DNA from 2 places in the Lentibacillus sp. L22 genome. Region 2 is predicted to be linked to the other one. Evidence: a T-box and tRNA genes for the amino acid it is inferred to sense, from the RefSeq annotation. Region 2 holds a T-box; the other holds one or more tRNA genes.
What was found. The T-box of region 2 lies ahead of proS (proline--tRNA ligase). A T-box ahead of a tRNA ligase gene usually reads a tRNA of that ligase, here a tRNA-Pro.

Region 1: it has a tRNA-Pro gene. The T-box ahead of proS (proline--tRNA ligase) is inferred to sense a tRNA for this amino acid. The anticodon was not compared.

What each region holds. Positions count from the first base shown of each region.
Region 1 covers NZ_JBFNXI010000002.1:160,072-164,507, reverse strand. Annotated here, with positions in the region: gene ABRT01_RS01705 (C1 family peptidase) at 1-753, shown strand, start outside; gene ABRT01_RS01700 (RpnC/YadD family protein) at 1,204-2,082, shown strand; tRNA gene ABRT01_RS01695 (tRNA-Gly) at 2,407-2,482, shown strand; tRNA gene ABRT01_RS01690 (tRNA-Pro) at 2,487-2,560, shown strand; tRNA gene ABRT01_RS01685 (tRNA-Ala) at 2,578-2,650, shown strand; gene pcp (pyroglutamyl-peptidase I) at 3,006-3,656, opposite strand; gene ABRT01_RS01675 (DUF979 domain-containing protein) at 3,669-4,436, opposite strand, start outside.
Region 2 covers NZ_JBFNXI010000004.1:51,463-55,898, forward strand. Annotated here, with positions in the region: gene ABRT01_RS03015 (DedA family protein) at 1-327, opposite strand, end outside; gene proS (proline--tRNA ligase) at 475-1,872, opposite strand; T-box leader at 1,986-2,220, opposite strand; gene ABRT01_RS03025 (HAD family hydrolase) at 2,571-3,206, shown strand; gene serA (phosphoglycerate dehydrogenase) at 4,139-4,436, opposite strand, start outside.

The DNA.
Region 1 (4,436 bases), on a different contig from region 2:
AAAGATAACTTGCAGCAGGTAAAAGCCGATATGCTCTCTGAAGTGTATAAACTGCTTGTTTACGCACTGGGCGAACCACCAAAAACATTTGATTTTGAATATCGGGATGAAGCGGAGGTCTTTCATCGGGAACAAGATTTAACACCGCAGACATTTTTCCAAAAATATGTTGACGTTGATTTAAACGACTACGTGAGCATTATACATGCACCAACACAAGATAAACCTTATGGAAAAACCTACACGGTACAATATTTGGGAAATGTAGTTGGAGGTACGCCGATCAAATATCTAAATGTCGATATGGAGACATTGAAAAACCTCGCTATTCAGCAAATAAAAGATAAGGAAAGCGTCTGGTTCGGCTGTGATGTTGGGCAGGATTCCAATCGTAAAGACGGTGTCATGGATACGGCTTTGTACGATTATGAAAAAGCTTTGGGCTATTCTACAAAGATGTCCAAAGCCGAGCGTCTTGATTACCATGATGGAATGCTAACACATGCGATGGTGCTGACAGGTGTCAACCTTGTAGATGACAAACCTAACCGATGGAAGGTTGAAAACAGCTGGGGAGAAAAGGTAGGCAACAAGGGTTATTTCGTAATGAGTGATGATTGGATGGATGAGTATACCTATCAAGTTGTTATTAACAAGAAATTCCTTTCAGACCAGCTAAAAAATGCCTGGGAGCAAGAACCAATCGTATTAGAGCCGTGGGATCCGATGGGTTCATTGGCTTTGATGAAATAAACATACCATTTCGAGAATGAAAATTAGTGTAGTGGGGATTTATCACGCATTAACGGGCTGTAATAATACCCCCGCCTCTAAGCGTGAGTAAACATAAAACGTGAAAGGTAAACAGTCCGTATATTCCTGATTGCACGATGAAGTTTCACTTTATGCAAAAAAAGCTGGCAAGTATTCTATCGTTGCCGGCCTTTTTTGTATGGATCAATATGGTAAGGGTAATGGTAAAGCAACTTCAATAAATGCAGAAAAAATATTTTTTATTGTTGTACTAGCCCAGTTCCATTGAATGCCTGGAACCTCACGTATAAGTAATATTTTTGTCGGTAACTATAACTTTTTTGATGTATTATGAAAAAACGCTTGTTCTTATTTTTCTTTTCTGATATATTAAAAATAGATTTAGAACCTTGGCCTCCTACTTCATACCCTCGTAAAGGAAGTGCTGTATTGACAGTAACCACAGTAGTAAAAGAAGAATCCCCCGGCTACACCAGACATGACCAACTATTCAAACAATTAATCAACACATTTTTTGAAGAATTTTTGGAAGCATTTTTTCCTGACATTCATCACAATATTGATTTTCATTCGATCCAACCTTATCCGCAAGAAGTTTACACAGATCTAATCCAAGGGAATACAAGAAGACTGGATATTATCGTTGAAACGAAACTAAAGGGTACAGATACCGTCATTATCGTTCACATTGAACCGCAAAACGAAAAACAAGATAATTTTCATGAGCGGATGTTTCGTTATTTCAGTTTGATGTATAATAAATACCAGAAGCCTATTGTACCGATAGCCATATTTAGTTATAGCGAAAAGTGGGAACGTGATGAATATACGATGGAATTTCCGTTTGCCCATGTGTTAACGTTTCAATATTTGACGCTACACTTGCGTAAAAAGAACTGGAGAGACTATATCAAGTCTGACAATCCAGCAGCCGCGGCATTATTGAGTAAAATGGGTTATAAAAAGGAAGAAAAAGTACAGGTGAAAATCGAGTTTTTACGAATGATGACCCGAATGGAATTGGACCCGGCACGTGAGAGATTAATTTATGGCTTTTTCGAGACCTATTTAATACTGTCTGAAAAGGAGGAAGAAGAAATGGCGAAGGAAATCAAACAGTTGCCTGATGCGGAAAAAATAATGGAGTTACCGATTTCGTATGAAGAGCGTGGAATTGAGAAAGGGAAAGAAATTGGCAAAGAAATTAGAACCAAAGAAGTAGCACGTGAGATGTTGAAAAAAGGGATGTCCATTGAACTGATTGCTGAAGTGACCCGCTTGTCTGAACAGGAGATTAAGCAATTGTAAAAATTGTCGGATTGAATGTGATGGATCCAAAACATGAAGGCTAAGTTTTTGGATCCATCTTTTTTAAACCATTGGAACACTTGATGAAACCTGGTTGTCTAGGGGATACGGTGATTAAACACTATCCTCGTTTCTGCTTTTGGTTTTCCATTTTGAAACGTGCTCTCAAATCACATGCAATCTCTGGATTTATGTCGTTATTTTAATTTAGAGTCGAGATACTTAGGTGTATATCAAAACTTAAGTAATACCTAAGCATGCAAGTTGACATTTTTCATCATTCGTATTAATATTTTCTTTGTTGAAATCAATGCTTCTGATGCTGCGAAAGTAGTTCAGTTGGTAGAACATCACCTTCCCAAGGTGAGGGTCGCGGGTTCGAATCCCGTCTTTCGCTCCAAGTGCGGGAAGTGGCTCAGCTTGGTAGAGCGCCACGTTCGGGACGTGGAGGTCGCAGGTTCAAGTCCTGTCTTCCCGATTATTATAAAAAAATAAGGGGCCTTAGCTCAGCTGGGAGAGCGCCTGCTTTGCACGCAGGAGGTCAGCGGTTCGATCCCGCTAGGCTCCATCGATGAAAAGACGAAGGTGATATACTATCCTTCGTCGTTTTACCTTTATAAGTTTGCTGATTCTGCTTTCATTTGCTTTTGAGTCTTTAATGTTTTCCAAGCAACATTTTTTCATAATCTAAGGTTAGACTTCAATGGAAATGTAGCATCTGCACTTCATGTCTATTAAAGTGTACTACCTTTAGTGAAGAAGACCACCGCATGATTTGGAACGGATAAGACATAAAGCCGATGGGAAAGTTGAACGCTAGGGCATAAGGTCAATCTGATATGAAGGGAAATCACTTGAGTAGCTGATTATATTCCATAAGCATTGTCGGAAAAAGTCAGGACAAGAAAATCACCTTCCTGCCCCTAGTGTATCGCTCCACCTATTTCCCGAATATCCTCTTTTTCATTTGCGGCGGTGACGGCAGCAATTTCCAACCCACGGACAATCGTCTCCAGACTTAAACTTGGTGCATCTTTATCAGCGGTTTGTACTGGAATAAAGGGAATATGGATAAAGCCTCCACGTATTTTCGGAGCTTCCGTTGCCAGATAGTTCATCAATCCATAAAAAAGATGGTTGCAAACAAAAGTGCCGGCTGTATTGGAAACAGCTGCTGGAATAGCTGCTTCTCGCATGTCGCGAACGATCCGTTTGATCGGTAATGTAGACCAATAGGCCACAGGACCATCCTCGACGATTTGTTCATCTATTGGTTGTTTTTGCCTATTATCTGGAATACGCGCATCGTCGACATTGATAGCAACCCTCTCCATGGTGATTTGTGTACGGCCGCCAGCTTGTCCCACGCAAATAACGACATCAGGTTTATGTGTGTCAATAGCTTTTTTTACTGCATCAATTGATTCATGAAATACAGTGGGAACCTCTTGGGTAATAATCTCCAAACCCCCACTCAATATCTTTCCTTCCAATTGTTTCACTGCTTCAAGTGCAGGATTTATTTTATCATCGCCAAATGGATCGAACCCTGTTAGTAATACTTTTTTTACCATTGAAAAATACTCCTATCTTATTAATAAATACATCAGAATAATATTGAAACCGAGAACAATGAGTGCGGTTGGGGCTTGTACACGGATGACATGATTTTTATCCTTCAAGTCTAACAACGCTGCTGGAACAATATTGAAATTCGCTGCCATTGGCGTCATTAGTGTTCCGCAATAACCGGCAAACATTGCAATTGCCGCTATCTGGTTTGGATTCGCGTTAAAATTATTGATCAAAAATGGAATTGCTACCCCTGCTGCCATAACTGGAAACGCTGCAAAGGCATTTCCCATTACAAGCGTAAATAACGCCATCCCGATAAGAAAAACAAATACACCCCAGAATAATGAATGTTCAGGAATAACTTTGGTAACTACATCCGAAACAACTTCTCCAACTCCAGCCTTGTTAAATATAGTTCCTAACGTTGCTAGTAGTTGTGGCAATACTACCGCCCAGCCAATCGCCTCCAGAAGTCGTCGCGATTCTTTTATGGTTGTTCGTGGCGTACTTTTTGTTAACGCCATCGCGGTAATAATGGCGATGATACAAGCCAATCCTAATGCCACCAGTGTCGGGTTTTCCGGATCAAATAATACCATCGAATTAATTTTTATTCCGCCTAATAGTTTTGAACCTATTACCGTTAAAATCGGAATTAGTAACGCTGGCAAAAATAGTAGATTTCCTAAACGTTTGCGGCTAGTTTCTCTTTCCTGCTCAGTCGCTTCACCGTATTCACCTTTACGAAGCCCACCCATACCAACGATAATGACCATAAT
Region 2 (4,436 bases):
GCCATACCTGTCAAACCACTCGTCCGCTTTACGAATGTCTTCTTTTTTAACCCGAATGATATGCCCCCATCTACCAACTATTTTCTCCATTCGTTCTACATCAATAAGTTTACCAATTCCATAAAGAATGATCGCACCGAGTACCGATCCGGTTGTCGAGGTTATAACAACCCCCATAATGGTCAATGAAGTTGTTGTCGTCATAAACCCGGCAAACGGGAGAATCACCTCTGATGGTATCGGAGGAAATAGATTTTCCAAAGCCATCATGAACAAAATCCCCACATAGCCGAATTGCTCCATTATATCTATTACCCATGTTTGCATGATAAACCTCCATAATGATGGATTGTCCATTATTAATAATACTCTAATAGTATAGTGGATATGTTTGTCTTTTTATAGAGGTAACGCTCTCCCGACTGGCGGGTGAAAAAACCGAGCGACTTGGCAGCGCTCGGTTTTTTCATCTGATTAATATGCCTTTGCCCAATAAACAAGTTCTTTCGCTTCTTTTCCGCAGCAGACGCAAGTATCGGCAACTTTTTCCTGTTCAAATGGAATACAGCGGGAGGTTGCTGATGTTTCTTCTTTAATTTTTTCCTCACATGCGGTATCGCCACACCACATCGCTTTAATAAATCCTGGTTTCTTTTCAAGCGTTTGTGCAAATTCTTCCATGTTCGTTGCTACCGATGTTTCTTCATTACGATGGGTTAATGCCTTATCGTATAACCCTTGCTGAATTTCTTCCAATAATGCCGGCAGTCGGTTCTCCAGTTCATTTAGCGCAACGAATTCCTTTTCACCCGTATCGCGGCGAACAAGAACGACTTGGTCTTTTTCGATATCTTTTGGACCCACCTCAATTCTTACCGGGATCCCTTTCATCTCGGATTCATTAAATTTCCAGCCTGGCGTCTTATCACTGGCATCGATACCAACACGTACGAGATTTTTCAACTGGTCGCGCAAATCATATGCTTTATCCAACACACCTTCTTTATGCTGGGCGATTGGCACGATGATTGCCTGCGTTGGTGCAATTCTTGGTGGAATCACTAGCCCACGGTTATCGCCATGAACCATGATCAATGCGCCCATAATACGGGTGGACATGCCCCATGATGTTTGATGGACAGGCTGCTGGGTTCCCTCTTTATCCAAATAACGAATATCGAATGCTTCGGCAAAACCAGTTCCTAAATAGTGTGATGTTCCCGATTGCAAGGCCTTTCCATCATGCATCAGACTCTCGATTGTTAATGTATATTCAGCTCCGGCAAACTTTTCCATTTCCGTTTTCCGCCCACTGATTACCGGAATTGCCAAATAGTGTTCGCAGACATCCCGATAAATATCGAGCATTCTGGCTGTTTCTTCTTGTGCGTCTTCTGTGGTTGCATGGCATGTATGTCCTTCTTGCCATAAAAATTCCGATGTGCGCAAGAATGGGCGGGTTGTTTTTTCCCAGCGAACGACATTGCTCCATTGGTTATACAGCATTGGCAGATCACGGTAGGAATGAATATTTTTTGCATAATAATCACCGAACAACACTTCTGAAGTCGGACGAACACAAATCCGTTCTTGCAGTTCTTCTTCACCACCATGCGTTACCCACGCCACTTCCGGAGCAAAACCTTCAATATGATCCTTCTCTTTTTGCAGCATACTTTCCGGAATAAATAATGGAAAATAAACATTGGAATGCCCGGTCTCTTTAAATTTCCTATCCAGTTCATCACGAATATTTTCCCAAATAGCAAATCCGTATGGCTTGATAATCATGGTGCCTCTAACTGCCCCATAATCAACAAGCTCAGCCTGTTTCACCACATCCGTATACCACTGGGCGAAATCATCCTCCATTGCCGTTATTCTTTCAACAAATTGTTTATTCTTACCCAATCCAATTCACCTCTTTAAAAAATTTGGGACAACGGGACGGTTCCCTTGTCCCATAAAAAAACCTCGGAGCCCAAATAAGGGACCGAGGTTTGGTGGTACCACCCTTGTTGCAATCAAAAGTACTTTTCCGGCGTCTGATATCCGGCCTCTAACTTCTGTCTTGCCACTTTACTTGATAACGGTTATGAACCGCGCGTATCTTCGCGAACTCAAAAGGCAGGTTCCAATCATGTCTTTGGAAATTCGCACCAGCCATTTCCTCTCTGCTAAAGACATTCGCATTGTACTAGTCCTTGTCAACGTTTCATTTATTGTATGTCTTAATATATATGGATGTAAAGGCAATGTCAAGCCTTTTAATTTATAGCCTTTTGTTAACTGATACACCAATACTAAACGATAAAAATAGGGTCAGACAAGGATCCGATAGATAACTGTTAGTGTGGTGACGTATGAATAGTATTGACAGTTTTGACAATAGAGGAGAAAATTAAAATGTTAATATATTTTTTCATTGACAAGATGGATGATGACCATTCAACAAATGATCCAGATTAGTTAATAAAAAATATTTGTTATTTGACAAAAAATTATGAATCACTCCTTTCAAAATTCTTAAATTGGTAATATTTGAAGGAGAAAAGAAGGGATGAGTTGCTATGAAAGCTGTTATTTTTGACTTTGATGGAACCTTAGCGAATACCTTACCAATTTGTTATTATGCCTTTCAGAATGTCTTCAAGGAATTTGACAATAAAGACCTTTCTCCTGAGGAAATTAAAGCAATGTTTGGACCTTCAGAAACAGGAATTATTAAAGAAAACCTTACAAACTTCAATAAAGAGAAAGCCATTGAATTGTATTATGAAAAGTATTTAGAGAACCACTCTAACTTGGTCAAATATAATGCGGAAATTGATGAAATGATAAAGCATTTACGGGATAATGGTATTAAACTAGGGATAGTTACGGGAAAAGCCAGAAGGAGTTTAGATATTTCATTAAAGGCTCTTCAAATGGATAATTGCTTTGATGTCATCATAACAGGCGATGATGTTATGTGCCCAAAACCTCATCCTGAAGGTGTAATCAAGGCATTATCATTATTAGGTGTGGAAAATAATGAGGCTATGTTTATTGGAGATAGTGATGCAGATATTCAAGCAGGAAAAGAAGCAAATGTACATACGGTAGGGGTTAAGTGGTTGCAAGATTACCAAACTGTTGAATTTGAAATAGAACCCGATTCTTTTTTTAACAGCGTTAATCAGTTTGTTGATTTTATGCAGATATGATTCGCTTATCTTAGATTTATAGACCAAATACTGGTTACCTTGTCTCGTTAATGGGTGCGATTTTTTAAGATCAACAGTAGAAAATGATCAAACCCTGTTATAAAAGTTGCAACATATTTCACAAAGAATAAGAACCCGTTTTGATCAATCATTTTTCAAAACGGGTTCTTATTCTTATCGTTTAGCTTAAGATATAAATTTTCAGTATACTTCTGATCAAACTTTATTCCAACCAACAATTGGATTTCTCACTACCCACTTCCTAGACTGTTCAAGGAATAAAACGCTTGACGTACGCTTGTCATTCCTACATGTTTAGTGCACGAATTTCGCTTTTTTCCGGTAGTAACCCATATTATCAAATGTAACAAAGAAGAAAAAAGAATCGTCCAAGGATTACATGGACTACTTTGAAAAAATAGGCCCTTTAAATTTAATTGAAATCCCTTCCAGCAAAATGGATGGCCTACAAAATGGAGATTATATTTCTATTAACGTAAATGGACCAAACAAGGAAACATATCCAATGAAGAATGAAACAATAACAAGGGTAACTATCTTATCCCCTTAAAAACAATAAACATAGGGTTTTCATCATTTTAAATAACTCACCATTTAATTTTAAATACGAAGGGTAACTAATTGAAGTCTCACAGACCAGTGAGACTTCAATACTTCTTGTTAAAATTAGATAAATAGGAGAAAAAAATATGATACTCTCCCAATGCTACACACGATACCTAGCTAAGTATAATGACGGTAATTGGTTTAGTTAAGCTTCAAGGTTGACTGTAAAGAAACCATGTCATTTATCCAACAATATACGCAACGCAACGCAACAAAACCACAACATTTGTTATTGTCATTGTTTATTTTATTTAAATGACTCTCATTGATGAAGGCTACTGTAAAGACTAACAATTTAAATACCATTACAAATCCACTTCCGTCGCATGATAAATATCCGCTAATCCCTTCAGCTGATCCAATCCCTCCTGTTGCAATTGTTTATCAATAATCAACATCATAATTGCATCTCCGCCAATTTCCGTACGGCCTACTTGCATGGTCGCGATATTGACATTATTTTCTGCCAATAGACTGCCAACCCGTCCGATGGCGCCGGGCTGGTCTTTATGCCGAATAAACACCATATGCCCTTCTGGGACAAGATCCAGGCTGTAATTGTCTACTTTGACGATTCGTGCGCCAAGCCCATTCAGCAATGTT